DNA from 4 places in the Streptomyces sp. NPDC058964 genome. Region 2 is predicted to be linked to each of the others. Evidence: riboswitches for the same ligand, from Rfam matches in the RefSeq annotation. Region 2 holds a riboswitch; each other region holds the start of a gene.
What was found. Region 2 has a riboswitch for cyclic di-AMP ahead of ACFW2E_RS18675 (M23 family metallopeptidase). Riboswitches for the same ligand answer to the same signal wherever they lie in the genome.
Positions count from the first base shown of each region.

Region 1: another riboswitch for cyclic di-AMP. It lies ahead of ACFW2E_RS22040 (peptidoglycan DD-metalloendopeptidase family protein); the one in region 2 lies ahead of ACFW2E_RS18675 (M23 family metallopeptidase).
Region 3: another riboswitch for cyclic di-AMP. It lies ahead of ACFW2E_RS05600 (C40 family peptidase); the one in region 2 lies ahead of ACFW2E_RS18675 (M23 family metallopeptidase).
Region 4: another riboswitch for cyclic di-AMP. It lies ahead of ACFW2E_RS29800 (transglycosylase family protein); the one in region 2 lies ahead of ACFW2E_RS18675 (M23 family metallopeptidase).

Region 1 is NZ_JBHYKH010000176.1:6,990-11,006, forward strand. It holds gene ACFW2E_RS22035 (SGNH/GDSL hydrolase family protein) at 1-247, opposite strand, end outside; gene ACFW2E_RS22040 (peptidoglycan DD-metalloendopeptidase family protein) at 497-1,504, opposite strand; cyclic di-AMP (ydaO/yuaA leader) riboswitch at 1,509-1,669, opposite strand; gene ACFW2E_RS22045 (alpha-galactosidase) at 1,976-4,017, opposite strand, start outside.
Region 2 is NZ_JBHYKH010000135.1:2,710-6,726, forward strand. It holds gene ACFW2E_RS18665 (dihydrofolate reductase family protein) at 1-1,083, shown strand, start outside; tRNA gene ACFW2E_RS18670 (tRNA-Met) at 1,133-1,206, shown strand; cyclic di-AMP (ydaO/yuaA leader) riboswitch at 1,521-1,680, shown strand; gene ACFW2E_RS18675 (M23 family metallopeptidase) at 1,688-2,722, shown strand; gene ACFW2E_RS18680 (PrsW family intramembrane metalloprotease) at 3,014-4,017, opposite strand, start outside.
Region 3 is NZ_JBHYKH010000026.1:9,866-13,882, reverse strand. It holds gene ACFW2E_RS05610 (ATP-dependent Clp protease proteolytic subunit) at 78-713, shown strand; gene ACFW2E_RS05605 (hypothetical protein) at 721-1,029, shown strand; cyclic di-AMP (ydaO/yuaA leader) riboswitch at 1,334-1,556, shown strand; gene ACFW2E_RS05600 (C40 family peptidase) at 1,560-2,033, shown strand; gene ACFW2E_RS05595 (LysE family translocator) at 2,103-2,726, opposite strand; gene ACFW2E_RS05590 (LysR family transcriptional regulator) at 2,815-3,741, shown strand; gene ACFW2E_RS05585 (ATP-binding protein) at 3,745-4,017, opposite strand, start outside.
Region 4 is NZ_JBHYKH010000297.1:3,425-7,441, reverse strand. It holds gene ACFW2E_RS29805 (transglycosylase family protein) at 1-474, shown strand, start outside; cyclic di-AMP (ydaO/yuaA leader) riboswitch at 657-825, shown strand; gene ACFW2E_RS29800 (transglycosylase family protein) at 830-1,522, shown strand; gene eno (phosphopyruvate hydratase) at 1,907-3,214, shown strand; gene ACFW2E_RS29790 (septum formation initiator family protein) at 3,326-3,802, shown strand; partial or broken gene ACFW2E_RS29785 (DUF501 domain-containing protein) at 3,870-4,017, shown strand, end outside.

The DNA of each region.
Region 1 (4,017 bases), on a different contig from region 2:
TGCCGCCCGCGCAGAAGGACACCAGGTCCGGCGCGAGTTCGACGGCCTGCGGGAGCTGGTCGGCCATGATCTGGTCGAGGAGCTTCCCGCGTACCGCGAGATTGGTGTATTTGAAGTCGCCCTCGGGCCGCCTGTCCGCGAGAAGTACCGCGAACCGGTCGGCCCAGCCGACGTATGCCCCGTCGGGGCCGGGGTCGCCGACGCCCTCGGTGAAGCTGTCCCCCACCGCCACGTACGACCCGATCACTGATCTGTTGTCACTCTTCGAATCGTCTGTCACATCGGCCCATGATTCACCTTCGGATGTGACCTACGCGATCGTAGGAAGGGGTTGACGATCGGTGAGATAAGACACCCTTAAATAGTTTGCCAACGAGGGAATACGGCGTCGGCAGGCCACGTTGAGGCGGTGATCGCCACGGGCGGGACGGACACACCGAAGGCCGGACCCGGGGGATCGGAGGTCCGGCCTTCGGCGGCTTGGGGGCGAGTACCGTCAGGCGACGGGCACGCCGTGGGAGCGGAGGTAGGCGACCGGGTCCACGTCCGAGCCGTAGTTCGGCGTGGTGCGGATCTCGAAGTGCAGGTGCGGACCGGTCACGTTGCCGGTCGCACCCGAGAGGCCGAGCTGCTGGCCCGGGGTCACGGTCTGGCCGGCCGAGACGGAGAGCCGGGACAGGTGGCCGTACTGCGCGTAGTAGCCGTCGTTGAGGCGCAGGACGACCTGGTTGCCGTACGCCCCGCCCCAGCCCGCGGAGACGACCGTGCCCGCACCCACGGCCTTGACCGGGGTGCCGGTCGGGACGACGAAGTCGACGCCGGTGTGGTAGCCGCTGGACCACATGCTGCCCGCCACGTGGTAGTGGGTGCCGATGGTGGCGCCCGACACCGGGAGGTTGTAGCCGGTCGAGGCGACCGCGGCCTGGGCGTCCTGGGGCCACGCGTTCGAGGCGGACGCGGCGTCGGAACCGGACGCGGCACGGGAAGCCGACTCGGTGTTCGACACGGCCGACGGCTTCACGGAGGAGGCGGTGGGAGCGGAGGAGGACCGCTCGGAGGACGACGACCGCGAGGGGGTCGCGGACGAGGGGGCGGCGCCCGTCGCGGCCTTCCCGCCGAGGGCGAGCTTCAGACCGGGGTGGATCAGCGACGGGTTGTCACCGACGGCCTCACGGTTGTCCCGGTAGATCCGCTGCCAGCCGCCGCGCACGTTCTGCTCGTCGGCGATCTTCGAAAGGTAGTCGCCGGACCTCACCGTGTACGAACGGGCACCCGAATTCACCTTCGCCCTCAGAGGCTTCGTGGCGACCGTCGGCAGCGGCTTCGTGGCGACCGTCGGCAGCGACTGGACGGCCTTTTCGGTACCGGACTGCGGGGTGGCGGCATGGGCACCGGCGGTCCCGATCAGCGGCAGGGCCAGCGCGGCACCACCGGTACCGGCGACGGCGATCCTGCGGGTGAGGCGACGGGGCTTGGGACGGCGGTGCTTTCCCTTCGCGGGCATGGCGAATTCCTCTCCGGCGCCTGCGAGGTGAGCTGTCGGGTTCGGGCTGGAGCTGCCCGGCCGCGCACGGAGCGCGGCTTCACCCCGAGCCGTCCCGGAGACCGGAACAGGCATTGGTACCTGATGGGTCCCCCGCTTCCTGCCTTGCACGGGTGAGTGTGAGCGGGCTCCGGGCGGCGGCAGGATTCGGCGTTCCGTCCGGATTGGTGGCGAACGTAAGCGAGCGGGATGCGGGGGGACAAGCAGAAGGTTCCGTGTGTCCGTGTTTCACATGATCCGTTACGGGAAATCCCGGTCACCCTCCGTGCATTCCCTTTCGATTTTCCCGGCCAATTCCCGGGAAAGGGGCGCGAATTACGTGAACATGACGCACGACGGACGGTCACGGGTATGACGCTCCTCACGCATCACATCCCAGGCCTCGCCATTTCCCCGCAAGTTTGACGTAAAGGGTTAATTCGGACAGCACCCTCAGACGCGACGGAACCGGAAGACCGACGCGTCGAGGTCGCCGCGCAGACCGGTGCGCAGGCCGTGGTGCAGGAGGACGGCACCCCGGTGGATTTCGCCCGTTTCGCGGCATTCATATGAGGCTGTCGGGTCGAGACCGCGCAGCCGCAGCGCGGGGACGGGCTCGCCGTAGCGCTGGGCCTGCAGCCAGGCGAGGACGACCGCCTCGCCACCGCGCACGTACTGGACCGCGCTCAGCCCGCCGTCCGGAGGCCGCAGCCGGTACAGCTCGCCGTGCTGCACGACCGGGCGGATGCCCTTGTAGAGCTCCACCCACTCACGGGCCTCGGCGAGCTCCTCCTCCGTCCACTCCGCGAGGTCGCCGCCGACACCGAGGACCCCCGCCATGGCGCTGACGAAACGGAAGCGCAGCGAGCTGACCCTGCCATTGAGCTGCGTGTTCGGGCTGTCGGTGACCCAGGCGGCCATGATCCGTGCCGGGTGGATCTGACTGAAGCCGTGCTGGATGGCGAGCCGGTCGAGCGGATCGGTGTTGTCGGAGGTCCACACCTGGTCCGTGCGGCTCGTCACACCGAGGTCGATCCGTCCGCCGCCGCCCGAGCAGGACTCGAACGCGACGCCCGGGTGCGCGGCACGCAGCCGGTCCAGCAGGGCGTACAGGGCGCGCACATGGTCGACCCAGAGCCGCTGCGGATACGCGTCCCCGGGCCAGCCCGCGTCGGTGAAGCAGCGGTTGAAGTCCCACTTCACGTAGTCGACGGGGGCACTGGAGAGCAGGCCGTGGAGCTGCTCCCAGAGGTACTCCCGGACGTCCTCGCGGGCCAGGTTGAGGACAAGCTGATTGCGGAGTTCTGTCCTTTTCCTACCGATTTGATACTGCGCCCAGTCGGGGTGCGCGCGGTACAGCTCGCTGTCCGGGTTGACCATCTCGGGCTCGACCCAGATGCCGAACTGCATGCCGAGGGCGTGCACATGGTCGGCAAGGGGCTTGAGGCCGTTCGGGAAGCGGTCGGGGTTCGGCGTCCAGTCGCCGAGTCCCGCCCGGTCGCTGGTGCGGGTGCCGAACCAGCCGTCGTCGACCACGAACAGTTCGACGCCGATCGACGCCGCCCGGCGGGCGAGCGTCGCCTGCTGCTCCTCGGAGATGTCGAAGGTCGTGGCCGCCCCGGAGCAGGCGCGTATAGGCCGGTCCCGGTCCGCGTCCGGTATGACGTACGCCCGCTGGTAGGCGTGCCAGGCGCGGCTCGCGCCGCCGAAGCCGCCGTCGCTCCACAGGCCCGCGAAGACCGGGCTCGTATACGACTCCCCCTCGCCCAGCATCAGCAGGCCGGAGTCGTCGTAGCCGGCGCCACCGGTGATCTGCACGCGCGCGTCCGGGAGCTGGGCGACCGCGATCCGCCACGATCCCGACCAGCCGAGCGCGCAGCCGTACACCTCCCCGCGCTCCTCGGTGGCGTCCGTGTCGAGCGCGACCCAGGGCAGGTGCTGGTGACCGGTGTGGCCGCGGCGGCTGCCGATGACCTTCTCCCCGTACGTGAGGGGGGAGACCGCCAGCCGGGACTCGGCGGCCCAGCGGCCGTGCAGCTGGGACAGCCGCCAGCCCGCCCGGTCGGGCAGGGTCCAGGTGGCCGGGTCGGCGCGGAGCAGCTCCACGCGCGCGTGCCCCTGGTTGCCGACGGTGACCCAGCGCTCGACCACGTCGCCGCGCATGCGGTAGTGCAGCGTGACGGCCAGCCCGGCGTCCCGGAACCGCAGCCGCAGCTCGTCGCCCTCGGTCTCGTACGCCTCGAAGGTCCACTCGGTGCCGCGCCGCTCCTCGGTGCGCACGGACAGGGCGGGACGGACGAAGCGGGGGCCGCCCTCGACCGGGTACTCCTCGCGGCCGTCGAGCGGGGACTCGAACGGCCAGTAGTCGGGCAGCGGGCGCACGGCGAGCGCCTCGGCGTCGGCGAGCTCGATCCCCGGTCCCCAGTGGAGGTGGAGCAGTTCGTCCGCCTCGGTGAGGTGCAGCGCGTAGCTGCTGGTCGGTCCGGACAGGAGCC
Region 2 (4,017 bases):
GACGACACCGGCCCCGAGCGGCTCCTCCTCTCCGGCCCCGCCGACTTCGACCGGGTCGACGAGGTACGGGCCTCGGTCGACGCGATCCTGGTCGGCGCCGGCACGATCCGAGCCGACAACCCGCGGCTTCTGGTCAACTCGCCCGTCCGGCGGGCCGCCCGGGTCGCCGCGGGCAGGCCCGAGTACCCCCTCAAGGTCACCGTCAGCGGCTCCGGCGACCTGGACCCGGACGCGAGGTTCTGGCACACGGGCGGCGAGAAGGTGGTCTACACGACCGAGAAGGGCGCCGAGCGGGCACGGGCGCTCGGTCTCGCCGCCGACGTCGTCCCGCTGGGCGCCGACCTCGACTGGCGGGCGCTGCTCGCACACCTGTACGAGGAGCGCGGGGTGCGCCGCCTGATGGTCGAGGGCGGCGGCACCGTCCACACCCAGCTGCTCCGGCAGGGCCTCGCCGACGAGCTCCAGCTGGTCCTCGCACCGCTCCTGGTGGGCGATCCGCGGGCGCCCCGGCTGTTCGGCCCCGGGGGCTTCCAGGGCGGGCGGCTCCGGCTCGTGGAGACGCGCCGCATCGAGGACGTCGTCCTGATGAGATACGAGCCGACGGCACCCGGCACCGGCACGTCGGTCACCGCGGCGGACCGGCACTGGATGCGGACCGCGTGCGAGCTGGCGGCGCTGTGCCCGCCCTCGGAGACGGCGTTCAGCGTGGGAGCCGTCGTGGTGGCCGCGGACGGGACCGAGCTGGCCCGCGGCCACTCGCGCGAGGGCGACGACCCGGTCGTGCACGCCGAGGAGGCGGCGCTGGCCAAGATCGACCCTGCCGACCCGAGGCTGGCCGCCGCGACCGTGTACTCCAGCCTGGAGCCCTGCGCCCGCCGGGCCTCGCGGCCCGCCCCCTGCGCGCGGCTGATCCTGGACGCGGGGGTGCGGCGGGTGGTCACGGCCTGGCGGGAGCCGGACACGTTCGTGGCGGGCGCCGACGGCAGCGGGCTGCTGGCCGGCCATGGCGTCGACGTCGTCGTACTGCCCGAGTTCGAGGGCCCGGCCAAGGCGCCGAACCGCCATCTCGTGGCCGGCGGATAAACCCGTGCGCGGGCACCCCTGAACATGGCGTATGCTTGAGACACAACGACGCGGGGTGGAGCAGCTCGGTAGCTCGCTGGGCTCATAACCCAGAGGTCGCAGGTTCAAATCCTGTCCCCGCTACTCAAGGCTCAGGGCCGGAGTCCAGTGAATGGACTCCGGCCCTGAGTGTTTTCCCCGGTCTGCTCATTTCCCCGGCCTGCGCACTGTCACGACGGGTGATCGGACGGGAGCCCTCCGCATAACGTCTGAGTCACCATCAAAAAGGGTGAGACTCCTGTACCGCGGCCAACTCGCCCGGTTTTCGCCGGTCATGGCAATTAAGTTCCGGCTGGAAATCGCTAATGATCAAGCCGAACGGCTTGGAATCTAACCTTCGGGTCTATTAACGTTCGATAACGCAGCGCGGTCGTCCCAGCCGTCACAAGAGGCGGCTCCGTGCGCACGCGCCGAATCCCGCGAGGGAACCGGGGAACCACCACCTTGGGGTGAATCACGCGGATGCCGCCGTGGCGACACGGCTCGTACACGCGCGTAGGAGACCTTCCCGCTCCGAACCCGTCAGCTAACCCGGTAGGCGGCGGAAGGAAAGGAGCACGCCCGCGTGGCGTCCAACCGGCCTGCCCCAGAAGCCCCGTTCGTGCCGAGTCAGCGCACCGAGACCTTCGGCTACGGCAGCTATCGCGCCGACGAGGGCCCCTGGGAGGAGTGGAATCCCACCGAGGAGTCCATCAGCCCGGTACGCGGCCGGCACCGCGTCTCCAAGCAGCGCGGCGGTGGACTCGCCCGCAGCTCCACGGTCCTGGGCGTCGGCGTCATAGCCGCCGTCGGCGCGGGCGGCATGGCCAGCGCCAACACCGGCAAGGCGCCGGTGTCCATCTCCGTGCCCGACCTGCCCTCCGTGGGCTCCCTGCTCGGCGAGAGCCACTCGGACGCGCCGAAGGGCTCCGCGACCGCCCTCAGCAGCGTCGGCGTGACCTCCACGGACAGCGCCCAGGGCGCCGGTGACGCCGGTGAGGCGCTGCGCAACCGCATCATGGCCCAGGCCGAGAAGCAGCAGAGCCAGGTCGACACCAAGGCCGCCGCCGCTGCCGTGGCCGCCGCCGACAAGCAGGTCGCCGACGCGGCCGCCAAGGCGGAGAAGGAGGCCGCCGCCAAGGCCGCCGACGCCAAGGCGAAGGCCGACGCCGAGGCCAAGAAGCAGGCCGAGGCCGAGCGGCTGGCCAAGCTGGCCAAGCAGTACACGCTGCCGACCTCCTCGTACACCATCACCTCGACCTTCGGTGAGGCCGGCGCCATGTGGTCCTCCGGCTACCACACCGGCCTCGACTTCGCCGCGCCCACGGGCACACTGATCAAGGCCATCCACAGCGGCACGATCACCCAGGCGGGCTGGGCCGGCTCCTACGGCTACCGCACGGTCCTCACCCTCGACGACGGCACCGAGCTGTGGTTCTGCCACCAGTCCTCGATCAACGTCTCGGTCGGGCAGAAGGTCAGCACGGGCGAGGTCATCGGCCGCGTGGGCGCCACGGGCAACGTCACCGGACCGCACCTCCACCTGGAGGTCCACCCGGGCGGCCAGGCCACCGGCATCGACCCGATGACGTGGCTGCACGGCAAGGGCCTCAACCCCTGACGGCACGCGGCCCAGGGCCCCTGGTGCACCTCTTCGATTTCCGGCAGTCCTGACGACACCCCCCCGACGTCAGGGCTGCCGGTCAGGTGTTCACGGGGTCTTCGCGGGCGTTTCCGGAATCCTCCACTCCGGTGTGTCCGCTCTCATAGAGCATGACTTCCCTTCGCGAACTCGGCTCCTCCGACCGAGGAGGAACCGGCGAGGCTCACCGACGCGTCGGCCCAGCCCTGCCTGCCTGCCTGCCTGCCGGGGCGGTGCGGGTCGCGGTCCGGGTTCCGGCCGCTCCGGAGCCTAGGACCGGTACGGGTTGTACGCGGGATACGGCTGCGGCCGGCCGTACCCGGCCTGAACCCCGTACGCCGGGCCATGGGCCCCGTAGACCGGCCAGGGCGCCTGCGCGGGCACCCGTACCGGTGCCGAGGCGCGCGCCGCGTACTCCATCGCGGGACGCGCGACGTGCCTCCGCTTCCACAGCTCCGCCAGCAACTCCCGCTCGCGCAGGGCGAAGTCGGCCCCCGCGCGCCCGCGCAGCCCCCGGCGCCGCAGGAAGGCCAGCGACGTCGCGTACGTCTCGTACCGCGCCACCTCGCGTGCCGCCGCCTTGCCCAGGTGGTGGCCGGCGTACTCCCGGGCCAGCTGCCGCGCCCGCATCGAGCTCAGCACGAACGGCTCGGTGAGCCCCAGCCAGCCGGCGACGACGTATGCCGGCAACTCCTCCCGCACGGTCCGCAGCTCGCGCTGCCGCGTCCAGATCGCCAGCCAGGTCAGCAGCCCGAACGCGGGCACCATGAAGGTCCCGTACACGGCGAAGAACCCGTACTCGCCGAAGGCCGAGGAGCCGTTCCAGAGCGCGTGCATGCTCATCGCGAGCAGCAGTCCGCCGAGCGGAACCAGGACGCGCCGGGCGTGCTGCCGCTCGGCGGAGAACGCGGCGATGCCGAAACCGATGCCGGTGAGGACGGTGAAGAGGGGGTGCGCGAACGGGGACATGATCACGCGCACGAAGAAGGTCGCGGCGGTGACGGAGGCGATGCCGCGGTCACCGGTGATCTGGTCGGTGCCGAAGGCGGTGCCGAGGTAGAGGATGTTCTCGGTGAACGCGAACCCGGTGGCGGTGACGCCCGCTATCACCACGCCGTCCACGATCCCCGTGAAGTCCCGTCTGCGGAAGAGGAAGACGAGGAGTACGGCCGCGGCCTTGGCGGACTCCTCGACGATGGGCGCTATGACGGTGGCGCCGAGGGTGTCGGCGCTGGACGGATCGGCGGTGGTGGCGGCTATCCACTTCGTCGCGA
Region 3 (4,017 bases), on a different contig from region 2:
CCCTCACTCTGTACGTCCTGTACATTTTCTACAGAGAGCTCTGCCGGAGACGGCTCTGCCGCGAGGAGGGGTATGCCATGACCCGACCGTCCGCCCGCTATGTCCTGCCCGAGTTCACCGAGCGCACCAGCACGGGCCACCGCACGCTCGATCCGTACGCGAAGCTCCTGGAGGAACGGATCGTCTTCCTCGGCACGCCGATCGACGACACCTCCGCGAACGACGTGATGGCGCAGTTCATGCACCTCGAGCACGCCGCCCCGGACCGCGACATCTCGCTCTGCATCAACTCTCCGGGTGGCTCGTTCAGCGCGATGTCGGCGGTCTACGACACGATGCGGTACGTCGGCTGCGACGTGGAGACGGTCTGCCTGGGACAGGCAGGCTCGTCCGCCGCCGTCCTGCTCGCGGCCGGTACGCCCGGCAAGAGGTTCGCGCTGCCCGGCGCCCGCATGGTGATCCGGCAGCCGGCTCTGCCCGAGCCGACCGAGGGCCGGCCGAGCGACCTCGTCATCCAGGCCGAGGAGTTGGAGCGGATCCGCGCCCTGCTGGAAGGAATGCTCGTTCGGCATACGGGGCGCAGGCCACGGCAGGTCCGCGAGGATCTGGAACGGGATCTGATCCTGGACGCGCGGGGAGCACTGGAGTACGGGCTGGTGGACGGGATCATCCCCAGCCGCAAGGCGTCCCGTACCGCGCCGGGCGCGAGGTGAGCCGCCGATGCTGCCTCCGGAGCTGCCGCCGCTGCCCGCGCTGACCCGGGCCGAGGGCGAACTGATCGACCGTTATCTCGACGCGGTCGATCTGCTGGGCCGGATCAACCCGGCACAGCACGGGGACACGTACCGCGGACTGCGGGCCGCCCAGGCGCTGGTGCGTACCGCGGCCGAACTGCGCGACGCGCTGGCCCTCATGCACCAGAGGGGCGAGACGGAGCTGCACGCGGCTACTCTCGCGCGGGCGATGCGGGTGCTGGACGGCGAGCGGCGCACCGCCCGGGTCACCGTCCCGCCCGGTGGCGGGGGTTGACGGACGCCTGTCCGCCGCCGACTCGAAACGGCCCAAATGGCGTACCCCCGTTCGGCGTAGTCGAGCGTCCATTCGTGAGACCGTCGGCGTTGCGCAACACGCCTGTCCGAAAGGGACGGTGAGGTGCTTCGGTGCTGGTCCGGGGGTCCTTCGACCCCTCGACCATGACTCGAACACAGCAATGTCCACCCGAACGGGTGAGTGGTGAGTAACGCCACAAACCCCCGATTCCATTGGGTATTTCGGACACCTGTGAGTGAAGATCCCTGTCTGACGACAAGCCCCCGCCACAGCGGCGGGGCGGTCCGGGCGGACGCCGAGTCCTGCCGCCGCCCGGATGACCGGTCGACAGGAGTGGATCGGCAGGAGTGGAGGACCCGAGCAAGACGGGTCGCCGGAACGGACGTTCGTTCGTCTGTTTGTTCGTTCCGAGCAGCCCTTGGGGTGAAGCCGCGGCAACGCGGCCGGGCTACTTCGCCAGCCCGAATCCGACAGGTCATCCTTCACAGGCGGCTGACGAAGGGTTGCGCATGACTGCGCTCAATCGTGTCCCGTCGCTCATGGCCCGGGCCGGTACGGCCTCGGCCCTCACCATCGCCGCCGTGGGCGGCTCGATCGTGGTTCCGGGCGTCGCGGCCGACGCCTCGGCCGCGACGATGGCGACGAAGGCACTCCAGGTCGCGGCCTCCAAGAAGGGCTCGCCCTACAAGTGGGGCGCCACCGGGCCACGGAGGTTCGACTGCTCCGGGCTCACGCTGTACTCGTACAAGAAGGCGGGCAAGACCCTGCCGCGCACGGCCGCCCAGCAGTACAACAAGACGCACCACATCTCCGCGCGCAGCCGCAAGGCCGGAGACCTGGTGTTCTTCCACTCCGGCTCCAGCGTCTACCACGTCGGCATCTATGCCGGTAAGGGGAAGATCTGGCACGCCCCGAAGACCGGTGACGTGGTGAAGCTGGAGAGGATCTGGACGAGGAGCGTCTGGTACGGCCGGGTCAGCTGACCCGCCGAGGGGGTGGCGGCTCCTGCCGCTCCGTCACCCCCTCGGGTCCCGGCCCGGACTGATCCGGGGTCACAGGAGCGCCAGGAACGCTTCCAGCGACAGGGCCGCCCCGAGCGCCGTGAGCGCCACGCCGGTGCCCGTGTGCAGCGCCCTGGCGGCCCGCGGCCGGCGCAGCCACCGGCCGAGCCGGTCGACCAGCAGGGCCACCATCTGGAACCAGGTCAGCGCCAGCGCGCACACGATGAGCGCGAGCAGCAGCGTCCTGGGCAGCGCCGCGCCGCCCGGCGGCACGAACTGCGGCAGCAGGCTGAGGAAGGTCAGCGAGGCCTTGGGGTTGAGGACGTTGGTGACGAATCCCTGCCGCAGGGGGTGCGCCTGCGTCGCCGGATCCGCCTCGGACGCCCCCGCGGGCCGTCGCGGTGTCCGCAGGGTCCGGACGCCGAGGTGGAGGACGTAGGCGCCGCCCAGCAGTTGCAGGGCGCGGAACAGCGCCGGAACGGCCACCAGCACGGCGGCGACGCCGGCGGCCGCCAGTGTGGTGTGCACCAGGAGCCCGCCCGCGATGCCGAGCCCGCAGACCGCGCCCGCCCGGCGGGAGACCAGCGCGTTGCGTACGACGACCGTGAAGTCGGCACCCGGCACGGCGACCAGTCCGGCCGCGATCGCGGTGAAGGCGATGAGCTGTCCGTCCATGGCGCCCAGCCTGCCCGGCCGAGGCCTTCAGCAGGTATTTCGAATCTGCGGGGTCAGCCTTAAGCAGTCGTTTAGGCTGGCATCCGTCATGTACGACCCCACACGACTCGCCGCCCTCGTCGCCGTAGCGGAGGCGGGATCGATCACCCGTGCCGCCGAGCGTCTCGGCTACACGCCTCCCGCGCTCTCCCAGCAGCTGGCCAAACTGGAACGGGAGGCGGGCACGGCGCTGCTGGTGCGCCACCACCGCGGCGCACGGCTGACGGACGCCGGCGAGCTGCTGGTGGCGCGGGCACGCCGGGTCCTCGACGAGCTGGAGCTGGCCCGGCACGAGCTGGCGCGGCTGGCCGGGGTGTCGGGCGGCTCCCTGCGGCTGGGGACCTTTCCCACCGCCGGCGTGCATCTGCTTCCGCCGGCGCTCAGCGCGTTCCGCCGGGCGCACCCGCACGTGGAGCTGTCGGTCGCGGACTACGACCCTCCGGCGGGCGTGGCGGCGGTGGCGGCCGGGGAGGTGGATCTGGCCCTCACCCACACGTACCACCCGGCCGAGTCCCTCCCCGTGCCGTCCTCGGTCCGTCTGGAGCCGGTTCTGGTCGAGGAGCTGGTGCTGGTGACCTCTCCGGGTCATGAGCTGAGCAGCGCGTCCTCCCGGCTGCCGCTGGCCGCGCTCGCGGGGCAGCCGCTGATCAGCATGGCGCCGCACCATGTGGCCCGGCGTGAGGTGGAGGCCCTTCTCGTGGCGGCCGGGGCCGCTCCGGCGCTGCTGGTGCCGACCCCCGGCTATGCCGTGGTGTGCGCGCTGGTGAGTGCCGGGCTCGGCGTGGCGGTCGTACCGGAGATGGTGGCGCGGACGGCGGTGACCACGGTCGGGGTACGCCCGCTGGAAGGGGGCGAGTTGCGGCGTACGATCTCGGTCGCGTACCGGGCCGACGGGGTGACGCCTGCCGCGGAGGCCTTCCGGGCGCTGCTGCGGGGCGCGTTCGGACGTGCGCACCAGTCGTCGCAGGGGGTCTGAGTGCTATGGCTCCTGCTGTCCCGCCGCGGTGACCGGCTGGGCGGGTACCGTCCACGGCAGTTCGATGGAGACGGTCTTGCCGCCTTCGCGAGTGGGCCGGACCCGTAGCTTGCCGCCGCACTCGGCGGTGAGCCAGCGGATGATGACCATGCCCCGGCCGTTGTCCTGCTGGACGGCCGCCGGAAGCCTCTTCGGGAAGCGCGGATGGCTGTCGGTGACCCCGATGCGCAGGTGTTCGTCACGGTCGAGCACGATGTGCACCGTAAAGGTGGGTGA
Region 4 (4,017 bases), on a different contig from region 2:
AAGTCCAAGTCCAGGTCCAAGGACGCCGACGACAAGCGCGGATCCTCGAAGCCCTCGAACTCCTCCGGCTCCGCCAAGTCGGACAAGTCGGAATCCTCCGGATCTGGCGACTCGCGGAGGGAGGGTGCCTCACCCACGGAATCGGCCAATTCGGGTGATGCGGACAACTCTGCACAAAACGGCGGCTCTTGGAGTCTGGTCGACACCGGCGAGCTCGGTGGCGGTCGGCATCGTGGTACGAGTGCGGACGAAAGCGACACAAACGGACAGGGTGCCGCCTCTGTGGGCCGTCACGCCGCACAGGACTACACGGTTCGCGTCGGTGACACCCTCGCGTCCATCGCCGACTCCCTTGACCTCGACGGCGGATGGCGCGCGCTCTACGCCGCCAACAAGGCCGACATCGGCCCCGACCCGAATGACATCACCCCCGGTCAGACCCTGAATGTCGATACCGAAACGGGCGAAAAGTAGCGGGAGTTGAGTCCCACTTTCATGCTCAATGTCCGGTTTGGTGAAAGTGTGGGATGAGTCTCAGAAGCCCTGATCGTCTTTGAAATTCCCCGGATCGCGTGTCTACGGTCATGACCGCTCGTCACCACGAGCCCCGGCTGTCGCAACGCCGAATCCTGCCAGCGGCCGCACGGGAACAGTCGTCGCGTCAAGCGCCGCAGGCAGGAGCGGGGGACCCAAGGTAAGTGCCGCGCCGGACAGTTGAGCCGGGGCGGCTAGGGGTGGAGCCACGCCTCCCAGCGGAGGTGTGGCCGGGCAACTCAACCGGCCCGAACCCGACAGCTCACCTCGCAGGCGTCGGTGAGGGGATCCATCCATGCTGTTTTCCGCCAAGGGCAAGCACCGTCGTCCCTCCAGGGCCACCCGCGCCCGCGCCCTCGCGCTCGCCGGAGTCGCCGGCGCCGCCATCGCCGCCCCGCTGATGGCCTCCGGCACCGCCTCCGCCGCCACCGCCGCCGAGTGGGACGCCGTCGCCAAGTGCGAGTCCGGCGGCAACTGGTCGATCAACACCGGCAACGGTTACTACGGCGGCCTGCAGTTCTCCGCCTCCACCTGGGCCGCGTACGGCGGCACGAAGTACGCGGCCACCGCCGACAAGGCCACCAAGGCGCAGCAGATCGAGATAGCCGAGAAGGTCCTCGCCGCGCAGGGCAAGGGTGCCTGGCCGGTCTGCGGCACGGGCCTGTCCGGTGCCGCCTACACCGGTGCCTCCGCCGGCTCCTCGTCGGGCGGCGGTTCCTCCGCGAGCACCACCACCCGCTCGACCGAGAAGCAGGCCGCCTCACGCTCCGCCGGGCGTCCGGCCGCGAGCAAGACCGTCACCACCCCGACCGGCAAGAAGGTCAAGAAGGGCGACGGCGAGTACAAGGTCGTCAAGGGTGACACCCTCAGCACGATCGCCGCGAAGCACAAGGTCAAGGGCGGCTGGCAGAAGCTGTTCCACCTGAACAAGGACGTCGTCCAGGACGCGGACCTCATCTACCCGGGTCAGCAGCTGCACCTGAAGTGATGCGCGGCAGGCGGCAGAGCCACAGCCTGCTCACATCCGTGTCCCCCGCAGTGCGGGACACGTGAGGGTCGCCCCCGTCCCCACGTCCCCCGCAGTGCGGGACACGTGAGGGTCGCCCCCGTCCCCACGGTCTCCCGTCCCGGTGCGTATTCCCCCGTACGCACCGGGGCGGGGTTTCTCTTTTCCGGCCGCCGGCTTCCCGACGCCGGCTTCCCCGGCGGTACTCCACCCGTTTTCGTCCCACCCTTTGTTCCGACCGGAAACAATGTGTACGGTTCCCTTGTCCACGGGACGGTCGGTCGGTGGCCGATGCCCCGGGGACGGTTAGGCTCTAGTCGCAAGGCACACCAGCCCGCACTTCCAGCGTCACATCCCAAGAAGGAGATGCTCGTGCCGTCCATCGACGTCGTCGTAGCCCGGGAAATCCTGGACTCCCGAGGCAACCCCACGGTCGAGGTCGAGGTCGGCCTCGACGACGGCAGCACGGGTCGTGCCGCCGTTCCGTCCGGCGCCTCCACCGGTGCCTTCGAGGCCATCGAGCTCCGCGACGGTGACCCGAACCGCTACCTGGGCAAGGGCGTCGAGAAGGCCGTCCTCGCCGTGATCGAGCAGATCGGCCCGGAGCTGGTCGGCTACGACGCCACCGAGCAGCGCCTGATCGACCAGGCGATGTTCGACCTGGACGCCACCGACAACAAGGGCTCGCTCGGCGCCAACGCCATCCTCGGCGTCTCCCTCGCCGTCGCCCACGCCGCCTCCGAGGCCAGCGACCTCCCCCTCTTCCGCTACCTGGGCGGCCCGAACGCGCACCTGCTGCCGGTGCCGATGATGAACATCCTGAACGGCGGCTCGCACGCCGACTCCAACGTGGACATCCAGGAGTTCATGATCGCCCCGATCGGTGCGGAGTCCTTCTCCGAGGCCCTGCGCTGGGGCACCGAGGTCTACCACACCCTCAAGAAGGTCCTGAAGAGCAAGGGCCTGTCCACCGGTCTCGGCGACGAGGGCGGCTTCGCCCCGAACCTCGGCTCCAACCGCGAGGCCCTCGACCTCATCCTCGAGGCCGTCAAGCAGGCCGGCTACGTCCCCGGTGAGCAGATCGCGCTCGCGCTCGACGTCGCCGCGTCCGAGTTCTACAAGGACGGCAAGTACGAGTTCGAGGGCAAGTCCCGCTCGGCCGCCGAGATGACCGAGTACTACGAGGAGCTCGTGGCGGCCTACCCGCTCGTCTCCATCGAGGACCCGCTGTTCGAGGACGACTGGGCCGGCTGGAAGGTCATCACCGACAAGCTCGGCGACAAGGTCCAGCTGGTCGGCGACGACCTGTTCGTCACCAACCCCGAGCGCCTCGCCCGCGGCATCGAGGAGGGCACCGCCAACGCCCTGCTCGTGAAGGTGAACCAGATCGGCTCGCTGACCGAGACCCTGGACGCCGTCGAGCTGGCCCAGCGCAACGGCTTCAAGTGCATGATGTCCCACCGCTCCGGCGAGACCGAGGACGTCACCATCGCCGACCTGGCCGTCGCCACCAACTGCGGCCAGATCAAGACCGGTGCCCCGGCCCGCTCCGAGCGCGTCGCCAAGTACAACCAGCTGCTGCGCATCGAGGAGATCCTCGACGACGCGGCGGTGTACGCCGGCCGCAGCGCCTTCCCGCGCTTCAAGGGCGGCGTGGAGATCTCCAAGGGCTGAGCCGGTGAGGCCCCGGTAAGGGGCGCTCCTCAGCCAGGCGTACGTACGTCCCCGTACTCGGTCCCGTACCGTGTGCGGGGACGTCGCACGTGTGAAGGGGAGGCGGGAGACATGGCCGTGAAGGACCGGGACCGGTTCTCCACCGCGACCAGACTGCGGCTGCTCGGCGAGCAGACGGCTGCCCGTGTCTACCGCTCCCAGACCAAGCGGCAGGCACGCCGCTCCCGGCTCACCGGCCGCGCCGCGCTGCTCGCCCTCGTCCTGTGCACGATGGTGGTGGCCCTGGCCTACCCGATGCGTCAGTACGTCTCCCAGCGCGCCGAGATCGCCGATCTGGAGCGGCAGAAGCAGCAGGCCGCGGAACGGGTCGAGCAGTTGCGCGACCTCAAGGCCCGGTGGCAGGACGACGCGTTCGCGGAGCAGCAGATCCGGGAGCGGCTGCACTATGTGATGCCGGGTGAGACCGGCTACGTCGTGATCGACCCCGGTGCGGCCAAGCAGTCACGCGCCTATCAGGGGGCGGCCGACCGCCCCTGGTACTCGAACGTCTGGGACGGGGTCGACAAGTCCGACGCCTCCGACCAGTGAGCCGGTGGCTTCGGGACAGCACCGGTCAGTGAACCCACAGCCAGAGAAAGACAGCCTGAAGACAGCCATGGAAACGCCTCCGCCGCCCACTCCGCGTACCGAGCCCACCGACGCGGACGTCGAGGCCTTCAAGCAGCAGCTCGGGCGTCCGCCGCGCGGGCTGCGGGCCATCGCGCACCGGTGCCCCTGCGGTCAGCCGGACGTCGTGGAGACGG